2 regions of the Bartonella sp. MM73XJBT genome follow, and region 1 is predicted to be linked to the other one. Evidence: predicted binding sites of a transcription regulator. Region 1 holds the regulator's gene; the other holds the start of a gene.
The links. Region 1 encodes LexA, which represses DNA repair genes until DNA is damaged. Its sites were predicted from a motif close to TGTTCNNNNTGTGTTCNG; they were not measured.
Positions count from the first base shown of each region.

Region 1 (11,375 bases):
TCCCCTGTTTTAAATTTGAATAAAAGAAAAAATGATCAAGATAAAATGCATCATGACTTTTACAGCATGAAAAAGTTGCATATTTCGAAATAATAAAAAGAACAGGAAATGTACAAAAACAGTCAACTTGAGTTAATAAAGAATCAAAAAAGTAACAAATAGATCAATGCTATGATTCGTTTTATAATTTAATGTATAGATCAAAAGAAAGTATAGCTTTACCGTAAGAGAGGTATTATACTCTCTTCATGAGAAATTTAACTTTCGTGAAATATTGGCAAATAAGTTATCGTCTCTATTAAATGAATGTAATACTATTTATTTTAATTCTTTATGATAGAAATTACAATATAATTAAAATTATTTTTGAAAGAGATATAACTATTTTTATTAAATTGATTATAGGATTTATTTTACGATAATATTTTTTATTTAAAATCTTAAAAGATATTTTGAAATATTTTTCATTCTATGAATAGTAGTAAATTTATTATTATCTATTATAATAGAGAAAATATATTAAATTTAATTAAAGTAAATTAAAACATAATATTTAAATTTTATCTCAAAAAATATGTATAATATTTGCAAATATATTTATTTTTTCTTATTTGGGATGCTTATGATTGGAATATTGAATGCTAACATGTAAACAATATGAGCTACTGTTGTTCATTCATAATCATATGAAAGAAACTGGCATTCCTCCCTCCTTTGATGAAATGAAAATTGCCTTGGAGCTTTCTTCAAAGTCTGGCATTCATAAACTTATGATAGCTTTAGAACAACGAGGTTTTATACGTCGTTTGCCAAATCGAGCCCGCGCAGTTGAGGTGATACGACTTCCCGATAAAATAACATTTAATCTTTCTTTAGCGCGTAAACTTTCTCCCACTATGATAGAGAAAAATAAAAGAAAAATATCAAAAAACTTTACTGATTTTAGTAACTTCGAGGCAGAAGAAAAAAAGAATGTTACTATTCCCATTATGGGCCGCATTTCTGCAAGTATACCGGTCTCTGCTTTATTACAACAAATAGATACGCTTTCTTTACCACAAGATATGATTAACTCAGGTGAGCACTATGCTTTAGAAGTCAGAGATGATTCTATGATTGAGGCTGGTATTCTTGATAAAGATACTATAATTGTTAAATGCCAAAGTACAGCAACATCAGGTGAAATTGTTGTGGCGTTCATTGATAAAGAAGAAGCAACTTTAAAACGTTATCGACGTAAAGGAGCCTTTATTGAGCTAGAATCGGCAAATCCTCACTACGAAACACGCATATATGGATCTGAGCGTGTGCAGATACAAGGTAAACTTATCGGACTTATTCGCAAATATTAAAAGATAAAAAACTACTGAGCACGTTCATACATTGATCAAAAAATGATTTGATAATTTTGTTATTGTGCCATAATCAGTAATAATACATATTCACTCAATAAAATTTTTGAGCAAGAAAATGAATAATTTTCTAATAAATTCTATTGCATATGTATTAAAGATAAAGAGCCTTTTTATTCTTTATAGATAGTAAAAACAGCAGATAAAATGTAATCGTTATAAAATTACAGGATTGATTAATGGCAGCACCTCGTATTAGCTTTGTCTCCCTCGGATGTCCAAAAGCATTAGTAGATTCTGAGCGAATTATTACCAGACTCCGGTCTGAAGGTTATGAAATTTCACGGAAGCATCAAGGAGCCGATGTCGTTATTGTAAATACCTGTGGGTTTCTTGATTCTGCCCGAAATGAATCATTAGCTAATATTGATGAAGCTCTCAAAGAAAATGGAAAAGTTATTGTAACGGGGTGTCTTGGTGCTGATCCTGATGTTATTCGTCAAGCACATCCTCATGTATTAGCCATTACAGGGCCACAAGCCTATGAAAGTGTTATAGAAGCTGTTCATACAGCAATTCCCCCAGTTCATGATCCCTTTATTGATTTAGTTCCCCCGCAAGGTATTCGCTTAACACCTCGCCACTATGCTTACTTAAAAATTTCTGAAGGATGTTCTAATCGATGTAGTTTTTGTATCATCCCTACTCTGCGCGGTAATCTTACTTCACGCCCCATCAATGAAGTTCTTCGTGAAGCCGAAAAACTTGTACAGGCAGGTGTAAAAGAGCTCTTGGTTATCTCTCAAGATACCAGTGCTTATGGCATTGATCTTAAATATCTCGAAAGTCCTTGGAAAGATCGTATCGTAAAAACCAAATTTTTTGATCTTTGTCGCGAACTGGGTGATATGGGAATTTGGATACGCATGCACTATGTCTATCCTTATCCTCATGTGGATGAAGTTATTGAGCTTATGGCTGCTAAAAAAATTCTTCCGTATTTAGATATTCCTTTTCAACATGCATCACAAACTGTTTTACGTAATATGAAACGCCCTGCTGTTATGGAAAAAACAAATCGTAGAATTGAAAACTGGAGAAAAATTTGTCCAGATCTCACCTTACGATCAACATTTATTGTTGGTTTTCCAGGCGAAACAAATGAAGATTTTAATATACTCCTCGAATGGCTAGAAGAAGTAAAAATTGAACGTGCTGGATGCTTTAAATATGAAGAAGTAAAAGGCGCTGTTGCAAATGATTTGGGATTAGAAAGTCTTTCTGAAGAAGTGAAAGAAAAACGCTGGCATCGCTTTATGGCAAAACAACAACAAATTTCCACCCATCTTTTAAAGAAAAAAATCGGAAAAAGGCTTCAAATTCTCATTGATGAAAGTCAAGGAAAAATTGCTAAAGGTCGTAGCCAATATGATGCTCCAGAAATAGATGGTGTTGTACATATATCATCACGACGCCCCCTCCGTGTTGGTGAATTTGTCACTGTCAAAATCGAAAAGTCAGATGCTTATGATCTCTATGGTATTGCAGTTTAAAGAGAAAGCTAGAGTTATTGTGCTAAAAAATTCAGCTTTATAATAAGCTTTTGAAATCAAAAATATTTTTATCGAGCAAATGACTTGGACGAACATTTGTGAGAGCACGAATCATAGTGTCTTTACGTCCTGGCATTCTTCTTTCGATATCCTTTAACATTTCTTTCATTGCATTGCGTTGTAAACCATCTTGGCTACCACAAAGATTGCAGGGAATAATAGGAAATTGCATTGCTTGTGAAAATTTCTCCATATCTTCTTCAGCTGCGTAAACAAGAGGACGCAAAACAAAAAGATCCCCTTCATCATTCATAAGTTTTCCAGGCATAGCTGCTAATCGGCCTCCATGAAATAAATTCATAAAAAACGTTTCTAAAACATCATCACGATGATGTCCAAGAACTAATGCAGAACATCCCTCTTCACGTGCAATACGGTATAAGTTACCACGCCGTAACCGCGAGCAAAGCGAACAATATGTTTGTGTCTCTGCTAGTTTATCTGTAACAATGGAATAAGTATCTTGGTATTCAATACGATATGGAATTTGATAAGAGGTCAAAAAATCTGGAAGAACATGTTTTGGAAAGCCTGGTTGTCCTTGATCAAGATTACAAGCTAGAATTTCAATAGGTAAAAAACCACGCCACTTTAAATCCAAAAGAAGCGCGAGTAAACCGTAAGAATCTTTTCCACCTGATAAAGCGATAAGCCATTTTTTTCCTGAAGAAAGCATGGAAAAATCATCTAATGCTTGCCGTATGTGACGTAAAAGTCGTTTACGCAGCTTATTAAACTCTACAGTTGAAGGAGCTTTCCTAAATATCGGATGACAATCATCGGCAGCTGGTGATGTGATTTCTCTGGCTAAAAAATCAGTTTTCTCTACATTCTTTTGCATTGTTTGATATTCGACTGAACTATTATCCATAATATCATATCCTGCACAATAAAGAGCTTGTTCTATAAGAATGATAGAGAGAAGGACAGAGAGGTTACACAGTATAAACCGATACGCTGTGGAGCCGTAAGATGAAAATAAATGGCGCTATAGAAGCCAATTGTTATAAAATATAACAATAAACTTAATATAGCACCATCCATAAGAATTATTCATTAGCTTTAAGGACTATAAAGCAAATTCCGAGCATATAATCAAAAGCAAAAGAGCAATACTCCCATAAAGAATTTAACGAGAATAAAACTCAACAACCAAATTGGGTTCCATTTGCACAGCATAAGGAACATCTGCAAAAGCAGGAACACGTGTAAAGATTGCTTTCATCTGTTTATGATCGGCTTCAATATATTCAGGCACATCGCGCTCTGCTAACTGCACAGATTCCAACACCAAAACAAGCTGTTTTGACTTCTCACGAACTTCAATAACATCACCTGGTTTACAACGATATGATTGAATATTTGTACGTCGACCATTAACATTGACATGACCGTGATTGATAAATTGGCGAGAAGCGAAGATGGTTGGCACAAATTTTGCACGGTAGACGACAGCATCTAAACGCGATTCCAACAGTCCGATAAGATTTTCACCAGTATCACCACGTCGACGAGCAGCTTCTGCATAAGTTTTACGAAATTGCTTTTCTGAGATATCACCGTAAAAACCTTTTAATTTCTGCTTAGCACGCAACTGTACACCATAATCAGAAAGCTTACCTTTTCGGCGTTGTCCGTGCTGCCCTGGACCATAATCACGACGATTTACAGGAGATTTCGGACGTCCCCAAATGTTTTCTCCCATCCGACGGTCAATTTTATACTTGGTTGTTTCGCGTTTACTCATCGCATTTCCTTTTAAAATAGAAAACAAGATCTCATATAAGATCTCAAGGAAACGCGCCCTCCTCTGCCTTCAAATAAAAGACTGACAGGACATCTTTAACATTAAATATGCAAAGTTACCCACGGGACACGTCAATTCACGCTATTTTCTCAAGAGAAAAAGCTAAAAGAACTTCTATTAATCTTACACCCCAAAGTCAACTCCTTTCATGATATTTAAGCAAAATCTTTGTAATAAGCGCTCTGTTGAAGATGTTATATTTTGCGATGTAAATAAAGCAAAGTCTTTATGTTTCTTTATATTTTGGGGATCTACTCTTTTCGGTAGTAATGATCTTGTGTGTTTGGCGATAGCTTTTGCGGGATCAATCCATTTAACTGGCCATAATGCTTGTTCACGAAAAAAATTAATCAAAAAAGGATAATGCGTACAAGCTAAAACAATAATATCAGTATATTTGCCATTTTTCTCAACAAAGCACGGAAGGATTTCATGGCGTAATTCTTTCAAATCTATAGGCTTTCCACGTAAATAATCTTCGGCAAATCCAGCAAGTTTTTCACTTCCAACAAGCTGAACATGACATTGAGCAGCAAAAGAATTGATTAATTCATGTGTATAAGCACGTTTAACTGTTCCAGGAGTAGCTAATACTGAAATAAAACCAGATTTTGTTTGTTCCGCTGCTGATTTAATTGCAGGAACCGTTCCTACAAAAAGAATATGGGGAAATTTTTCACGTAAATCTGTCAGCATGAGTGTAGAAACAGTATTGCAAGCAATGACACATAGAACAGGATTGTAGAGTACTAAAAGATTTGTAAAAAACTTTAAAATTCGACTTTTCAAAACATTTTCTTCCCAATTTCCATAAGGAAATCCAGCATCATCAGCAACATAAATAAATTGCATTTCAGGAACAAGGACACGCACTTCCCTCAACACTGTTAAACCGCCAATGCCACTATCAAAGAAAAGAACAGGTCGCTTATCCATCCGTTTTCACACCTGTTTTTAATTTTGTACGTTGACGCTCTAAGGGTGCACCGCTTCCTCGTGGAAATTGAGGAGAAAAATGATCCAATGAAGAGATAATTCCTCGTAGCAAGCGAACCTCAGATTCACTAAAATGAGCACGTGTAAAAACAGAACGCAGATTCGCAAGCATAACCTCTTTACGTTCTCGAGGTCTAAAATATCCACGAACATCCAAAGCTTCTTCTAATTGAGATAAAAAACCATGAAACGTTGCTTTATTTGCTGGCTCCATCTTTGCGGCACGAAAAGCCGTATCGCTCACATTTTCTAAACCTGATTTCATCCATTCATAAGACATAAGTAAAACTGCTTGGGCAATATTGAGGGATGCAAAAGCAGGATTAACCGGAAAAGTAATAATTTCATCAACAAGACTGATTTCATCATTTTCTAATCCCCACCTCTCTCTTCCAAATAAAATACCCGTTTTATGCCCAAGACTCTCGCTATGACGTAACAAATACGCTGCTTCAACGGCACTTTTTACCGGTTTAAAACCACATCTTTCACGTGCTGTTGTAGCAAAAACATAGTGCAAGTCTGCAATCGCATCAGACAATCTATCAAAAACAACTGTATCATTAATAACATGATCGGCTTTACTTGCTGCCGATCTGGCTTTTTCATTTGGAAATGTTTCTCGAGGTTTGACTAACCGAAGTTTAGAGAGCCCAAAATTTGCCATTGCCCTTGCCACCATACCAATATTCTCAGGCAGCTGGGGTTCAACTAAAATAATCATTGGCCCATTTGTTAAATTCTCACGATTTTTATTGGTTCCAGCCATCAATCTTACCTAATTCTATGCATTATCTTCCTAGAGTCGACTTTTTTCAATGCAACCTTTTAGAAGGAATATTCCAAGAGATAACCTTATCTCATAACAAATTGCGGTCAATATTATCTTTTCACGCAGAGTTTATGATGAAAAGGATTAATAATGAATTGTGCAAATAAAAACAAACTTTGTTTTTTAGATCTTAAACTAGTTATGTAAGCTGCTGTAAGGCTAGAGGTACACTATTTAATGCATTTAACGCGCTATAACATTTCTAAATCATAATTTAAGTTGAATTATAAAATTATGCATTCTAAAAAAAAATATGCTCTTTATTCCCAAACTTTTTCCTGCAAAACTTATCCATCGTTATAAGCGTTTTCTTGCTGATGTTAAATGGGATGATCAACAGATTTTCACGGTATCTGTCCCTAATACAGGATCAATGCTTGGGTTAACAACGCAAAACTCTAATATTTGGCTTTCATATCATAGTAATTCCAAACGAAAATACGCATATCGATTAGAAATTGTTGAGGCAAATAATACTCTCGTTGGTATCAATACAACTTTACCCAACAAACTTGCATTAGAAGCAATTCAAAAAGGATTACTACCCGAAGTAAGCGCATACAAAACAATTTTGAAGGAACAATGTTATGGGACGCACTCACGGATTGATTTTCTGTTGCGTGATGGCATCCTTCCTGACTGTTATCTAGAAGTTAAAAATGTCCATTTTATCCGCCAAAAAGGATTAACAGAATTTCCTGATACCGTAACAAAACGTGGTACACGTCATCTTGAAGAACTCATAAAAGTTGTGCAACAAGGAAAACGAGCCGCTATGCTTTATGTAATTCAACGGGAAGATTGCTCAGCTTTTGCAATTTGCCATGACCTTGATCCAACCTATGGACGTAAATTTGAGTTAGCATTAAAATCAGGGGTAGAATTTTATGCCGTAAAATGCCACGTAAGTGTAGAAGGTATTTTTCCGATTCATCGAGTGAAAATAGAAAACAGAAAAAACAATGACTGATTATATTGAATATAATAAAATGCCCTTAAAATTTAACGGGCAAATCCGCATTTTTGATGAGCATGCTTTTACGAAAATGCGTGAAGTTGGTCGTATTGCTGCAGAATGCCTCGATGCACTCACGGATATTATTAAACCAGGTGTCACCACGCAAGAAATTGATGATTTTGTATTTATTTTTGGTGCCAAACGTGGTGCTCTTCCTGCTGATCTAAATTATCATGGATATGGTCATTCATGCTGTACATCCATCAATCACGTTGTATGCCATGGTATTCCCAATAAAAGACCTTTGCAAGAAGGTGATATCGTTAATGTTGATGTGACTTTTATTCTCGACGGTTGGCATGGAGATTCAAGCCGTATGTATCCTGTTGGAAAAATCAGACGTGCTGCGGAACGCCTACTCAAAATAACCCATGAAAGTCTTATGAGGGGAATTTCAGTAGTCAAACCTGGTGCAACAACAGGTGATATTGGCGCGGCCATTCAACACTTTGCAGAATCGGAACGGTGCTCAGTTGTAAGAGATTTCTGCGGACATGGAATCGGTCAGCTTTTTCATGATGCACCTAATATTCTCCATTATGGAAATCCTGGTGAAGGAATAGAACTAAAACAAGGTATGATGTTTACGATTGAGCCAATGATTAATCTTGGAAAGCCCCAAGTTAAGATTCTCTCTGATGGCTGGACTGCTGTTACACGTGATAGATCTCTTAGTGCACAGTACGAACATACAATTGGTGTAACACATGAAGGGTGCGAAATTTTTACACAATCTCCTAAAAATATTTTTTATATTCCAAGCTCAAGTAGTTAAATAAATGTAGAAATATCATGGCTAGAAAAATCACGAAAAAGGGAGACAACCAAGGTGACCACTTTGCACTGACATCAAATTCCCCACTTAGTCCAATAGCAGAAATAAAAAGTAAAAAGCTTCAGAAAAACTCACAGATACATAAACATTATCAAGGACATCGTGAACGTCTTCGCAAACGCTATTTAAAATCAAAAGGAAATGCAATTGAAGATTATGAATATCTTGAATTACTCCTTTTCCGTACGATACCTCGAGCAAATACAAAGCCAATAGCTAAAAACTTAATAGCGCGGTTTGGCTCATTAGCAGACGTATTTGGGGCTGATATTCACCGACTTCAAGAGATTCCAGGCTGTGGTCCAGCAACTGCAATTGACTTAAAAATTATTTCAGATGTTGCTGGACGCCTTGCTCGTGCAGAATTGTTTAAACGTGATATTTTTTCATCATGGGATAAAGTACTAGCTTATTGTAAAGCTGTTATGGCTCACGAAACACGCGAACAATTTCGTATCTTATTTCTTGATAAAAAAAACGGTCTACTTGCTGATGAAGTGCAACAAACTGGAACTATTGATCACACGCCCGTTTATCCACGTGAAGTTATCTCTCGCGCTTTAGAATTGTCCGCATCAAGTCTTATTCTCGTACATAATCATCCTTCTGGCGATGCAACCCCCTCTAAAGCAGATATAACAATGACATATATGTTAAAAGATGCAGCAAATGCACTAGGCATTACTATTCATGACCATCTTATTATAGCACGAAACGAATACACAAGCTTTAAAGCGTTAAAAATCATATGAAGCATATTAAATTGAAGAGAAATTCCCTCCAATTATTCATGAGGAATTAATTTCCTAAATCAATATCTAATATAGCCATTGAGAAATTGTAGGATAGTTCATCCTCATCTTCATCTCGATAGATAATACCTAAAAACTCATTTCCAATATAAACCTCACAAGAATCATCCTTTTTAGGCCGTGCTTTCACTTGCAATGCTGAATTTTGGAATATATTTTTAAAATAACTATCAAGTTTTTTTATTTCATCAGCATTCACTATGCTCTCCTGTCTTTTGAGACTCTTAAATTAAATCCTGAAGGGCAAATAAGGCACTCCTAAGATTCTGTAAAGATAGTAAATCTCAGTTTCCATTTTTATTTATATTACCTATAGTCACAATAGCACTATCTTAACACATTGACGAAAGCACCTTTACTAAAAGGTGTTTTGCACTGTTAAATATAACCGTATAGATTGAAAAGTAAAAAAATAGTTAGAAATTCATAAATTTAAAATATTTTTTATCTTATCCCCAATTTCAACACCTGTGTTTACAAGCATATTTGGTCAAAACATGAATTGGGAACGTATAATTTTTTCCTATTAAAAAGAGATCTTCTAAAACAAAAACACTTTCCTCCTTATTATAATAATTAAACAAATTCTCCTTAACTACTTTCTAGATAAAAATCAGTTAATCCCTAAAAGGAAGCCTTATTTCTTTATAGAGATATAAAATACATTCATAAAATTTAATTGTTATTCTTACAGTTTTTCATAAAAATTCACACCACAAATAGCCAAACTTTCAGACAAGCTTTTTGCCTCATCCAAGATAAAAAACATGAGACATTTTTACGAACTCTAAAGCTTATGAATAATTTTCAACTATAGGATAGCGAGAAAGAAAATCGATAACGCCTTTTTTATAGACTTTATCTCCCACAGCAAGCATATGGTCTCGATGAGGAATTGATAGAGCTTCACCACAGGGTAATAAAGCTGCTAATGGCTCCGCTTCACCACTAATTTCATCGAGTGAACCAACGGCAACAAGGGCAGGTTGTTTAATTTTGTAAATCTCAGATGCTGTTAATTCTTGTTTTGATGTGATAATGCAAGCAGCCAAAGCACGTCTATCGCTCTTGGTGTGATCTGCAAATTTGCGAAACATCAAACCACGCGGATTGGTAATGGTAGAAGTATCTTCTGCTAAAAGGGCCTCAGCAACGGGTTCCCAATTTCCTGCTCCCGTCACCATACCAATACCTAAACCGCCAAAAATAACGCTATGCACATATGTTGGATACAAAAGAGCCATAAATGCGCTAATGCGCGCCCCCATAGAATATCCCATAACATGCGCTTTAGATAATCCCAAATGCTGCAACAATCTCATCGCATCGCTAGCCATAGCTTGAGGTGTATAAAAGTTAGAATCATAACTTTTAACTGAATCCCCATGTCCACGGTTATCAAGAGCAATAACACGATATCCTGCTTCAGTAAGGGTACGAAACCAACCCGTTGCATACCAATTTACCCGTGCAGAAGAGCCAAAACCATGTATCAACAAAACAGGTGTCCCCTGTCCATCTTCTCGATAAGAAAAACGCAAACCATCATATTCAAAAAAACGAATATCTTCTGCTGTCATTTTGTATCGCTTTCGCATTTTCCACAAAGTGTAGGATGAAGAACCCGTTGTCCTTTCTTTATCTGTTTTTCAGAAACTTCACCAGCATTAACCTCAAGTGCGAAAGCTGCAGGTACCTCTGATGAAATAGTATTCGTTGAAAATGGGGTGGTTTTTTCTACAATTGATACGATAATTCCCTCAGCGTTTAAAAAAATCATATCTAAAGGCAAAGGCGTATTTGCCATCCACATAAAAATTTTTTGCTTATCTTTTTCACTTCCCTGCTGTTTAAAGAGCATTGCACGATTACGTGCAAAGTCAGTGCGATACATTAAACCAGCGCTCGCCTGAGATGGCGTAAAAGCAATCTCTACCTCGTAAGAGACCACACCTTGCTCTGTTTGTATTTTTAAAGGAATTGGATGAACAGGAATCTCTATGGGTTTCTTTGCTACAGCTATATTTGCTTTTACCATAAAAAACAGCATCAATACAATAATGCACCCTCTTCCAAAAGGCCGTAACATTTTTATCTCCACCAAAGATAA
Region 1 covers NZ_JAQISY010000002.1:127,642-139,016, reverse strand. Annotated here, with positions in the region: gene lexA (transcriptional repressor LexA) at 639-1,352, shown strand; gene rimO (30S ribosomal protein S12 methylthiotransferase RimO) at 1,592-2,905, shown strand; gene ttcA (tRNA 2-thiocytidine(32) synthetase TtcA) at 2,943-3,836, opposite strand; gene rpsD (30S ribosomal protein S4) at 4,095-4,712, opposite strand; gene murI (glutamate racemase) at 4,896-5,708, opposite strand; gene PVV69_RS01320 (RNA methyltransferase) at 5,701-6,537, opposite strand; gene sfsA (DNA/RNA nuclease SfsA) at 6,854-7,570, shown strand; gene map (type I methionyl aminopeptidase) at 7,563-8,393, shown strand; gene radC (DNA repair protein RadC) at 8,411-9,205, shown strand; gene PVV69_RS01300 (DUF3126 family protein) at 9,252-9,464, opposite strand; gene PVV69_RS01295 (alpha/beta fold hydrolase) at 10,060-10,845, opposite strand; gene PVV69_RS01290 (DUF192 domain-containing protein) at 10,842-11,354, opposite strand.

Region 2 (3,528 bases), on a different contig from region 1:
TCGATGCGTTTATCACGCACCAATTCAGCCATTTTCTCAATCATCGTTGCTTTATTAACTTGATAAGGAATTTCACTCACAATAATTGCCTGCCGACCACTGCGAATTTCTTCGATATCAACTTTAGCGCGCATAATAATGGAACCACGTCCTGTTTCATAAGCCGCACGAACACCAGAATGGCCAAGAATAATACCACCAGTAGGGAAATCAGGACCTGGAATAATTTCAATAATTTTATCAAGTGTGATACTGGGATCATCAATCAAAGCAATACAACCATCCACGACTTCACCAAGATTATGGGGAGGAATATTGGTTGCCATTCCCACAGCAATACCACCTGATCCGTTAACCAAAAGATTAGGGAAACGTGCTGGTAAAACGATCGGTTCACGTTCTCGCCCATCATAATTATCCTGAAAATCAACCGTTTCTTTATCAATATCTGCTAATAGCTCTTGTGAAACTTTTTCTAAGCGACATTCTGTATAACGCATTGCTGCCGGCGGATCACCATCAACAGAACCAAAATTTCCTTGACCATCAATCAAGGGATTTCTCAAAGAGAAGTCCTGTGCCATACGCACCAAAGCATCATAAATTGAAGCATCACCATGGGGATGGAACTTCCCCATAACCTCACCAACAACCCCTGCAGACTTACGATAAGACTTATTAAAAGAAAGTCCCATTTCATTCATGGCATGAAGAATACGCCGATGAACAGGTTTGAGACCGTCACGTACATCCGGAAGTGCACGCGAAACAATCACACTCATAGCATAATCGAGATAAGAGCGTTGCATTTCATCAATAATACTGATTGGTTCAATACCATTCAGCACATCACGTTCTGGGTATGGAGTAAGATCGCTCACAGCTTCAAGACTTTCAAAAAAGAATCATTTCGCTTTAGTTTATATCGAAAAATGCAAAAAAATGCTAATTTCTCTCCCTTGAAAGAAAGGAAATTTAACAATAATTTTCAACATGTTATTTATTTGTATTTAAAATCATAGATAAAATACACAAGACTTAAATCTCCCCAGACTTTAAAAATCTTAAAACAAACAACAAAAAACAATAATAATACCGCATTCTAACAATGATTAAAAAGGTACATCATCGTCTAATTTATGTGAAAAACTTTCTTCTGGTTGGTTGTTGTGATGACCAAAAGCATTTTTCTGATTTGAACTACTATCAGCAAAACCACCACTGCCGTAACTCGCTTGATTTGCCCCTTGCATTTGCTCCCCACCAGAGCTCCCACGTCCATCAAGCATTTGCAATTCACCACGGTATTTTTGCAAAACGATCTCTGTTGTATAACGGTCATTCCCATTTTGATCTTGCCACTTTCGTGTTTGCAACTGACCTTCAATGTAAATTTTGCTGCCTTTTTTTAAATATTGCTCTACAACTTTGATAAGATTTTCGTTAAAAATAACGATATTATGCCACTCGGTTCGCTCTTTTCGTTCATTTGTATTACGATCACGCCAACTCTCTGACGTAGCAATCCGTAAATTTGCTACTTGATCACCAGAGGTCAAACGGCGGATTTCAGGATCTGCACCAAGATTACCAATCAAAATAACTTTATTAAGGCTACCAGCCATCGCATAAACTCCAAAATTTTAATTTGCAAATAATCTTTTTTATAGAGCGGTCATTACCATCTTGACCTTGTCATCTGCATATCTGCAATTGACCTTCAATGTGGATTTTGTTACCCTTTCTAAAATATCGTATCGTGTAATTATAACAAAAGATGATAACAACGCATAGTTTTATTCGATCACCACAGAATAAAAAGCTGTTTTCTAGGTTTTTCTTTCCACAGAAGTTACATTCTTTATCCCCTTTAGAGCAATTGAACGCGTTGTAATTCTAAAAAACAGTTTTATCCTAGTTGTGATGCTCGATTTTTGTTATATATGCCAAGGACAGAATATGGTTCACCAAAAATACATCTCCATTCGCGGCGCACGTGAACATAATCTTAAAAATATTGATCTCGACCTTCCTCGTGATAAACTCATCGTTATCACAGGACTTTCTGGATCAGGCAAATCATCTTTAGCTTTTGATACAATTTACGCCGAAGGTCAACGCCGTTATGTTGAAAGCCTTTCAGCTTACGCGCGCCAATTTCTCGAAGTGATGCAAAAACCCGATGTTGATCGCATAGATGGTCTCTCTCCCGCCATCTCTATTGAACAAAAAACAACCAGCCGTAACCCTCGTTCAACGGTTGGAACTGTCACTGAAATCTATGACTATATGCGACTTCTCTTTGCACGCATTGGTATTCCTCATTCACCAGCGACAGGACTTCCTATTGAAAGCCAGACGGTAAGCCAAATGATTGATCAAATTATGGACTTACCAGAAGGGACACGAATTTTTATTATGGCCCCTTTAGTACGAGGACGAAAAGGAGAATACAAAAGAGAGCTAGCCGAGCTTTTAAAAAAAGGCTTTCAACGTGCTAAAGTTGACGGAAAATTCTATGAAATTCCTGATATTCCTCCTCTTGATAAAAAGTATAAACATGACATAGATGTGGTGGTAGATCGTATTGTTGTAAACAATGACATTGCCTCTCGCTTAGCAGATAGTATTGAAACCTGTTTAAAGCTAGCAAATGGCATTGCCGTTGCTGAAATGGCAGACCAACCTTTAGCACAAAAAGAAACCACAAAGGAATCGGCAAATAAGTCAAAAAATGAAACACACAAACGACTTATTTTTTCAGAAAAATTTTCTTGCCCAATCTCTGGATTTTCTATTCCTGAAATTGAGCCACGTCTTTTTTCATTCAATAATCCTTTTGGCGCTTGCCCTCTTTGTGACGGACTTGGCATTAAAAAGGCCATGGATCCCCAAAAAATTGTACCAAACAAAAATCTTACCTTAAAGAATGGAGCAATTGCTCCTTGGTCGAAATCATCTTCACTATACTACAACCAAACCTTAGAAGCATTAGGAAAAGTTTATGGATTTAAACTTACCGACAAATGGTGTGTCCTCTCAGATGAAGCACAACAAGCTATCCTTTATGGTACAAAAGGCAAAGAAATCTCCTTTATTTATAGCAATAATTCAAGCTCGCATAAAATGACTCAATATTTTGAAGGAATCATCCCCAATATGGAGCGGCGCTGGAAAGAAACCGATTCAGCGTTTTCACGTGAAGAAATCGAGCGTTATATGTCTTCTTCCCCCTGCCCAGCTTGTCATGGTTACCGCTTGAAACCAGAAGCGCTAGCTGTCAAAATCCACGGCATGCATATTGGGCAAATATCAGAACTTTCGATCCTAAAAGCGGATGATTGGTTTTCCAATATCCACCAATACCTCACTGAAAAACAACGAAGTATTGCAATCCGTATTTTAAAAGAAATTCGTGAACGACTCGCTTTTTTAAACCATGTAGGGCTTGAATATCTCACCCTCTCTCGAAGTTCTGGTACCCTTTCAGGAGGAGAAAGCCAACGAATTCGGTTAGCTTCCCAGATT
Region 2 covers NZ_JAQISY010000014.1:31,163-34,690, reverse strand. Annotated here, with positions in the region: gene gyrA (DNA gyrase subunit A) at 1-881, opposite strand, end outside; gene ssb (single-stranded DNA-binding protein) at 1,113-1,625, opposite strand; gene uvrA (excinuclease ABC subunit UvrA) at 1,960-3,528, shown strand, end outside.
Region 2: a site for LexA is predicted at 1,925-1,942, ahead of uvrA (excinuclease ABC subunit UvrA). Genes of this name have one in related genera too.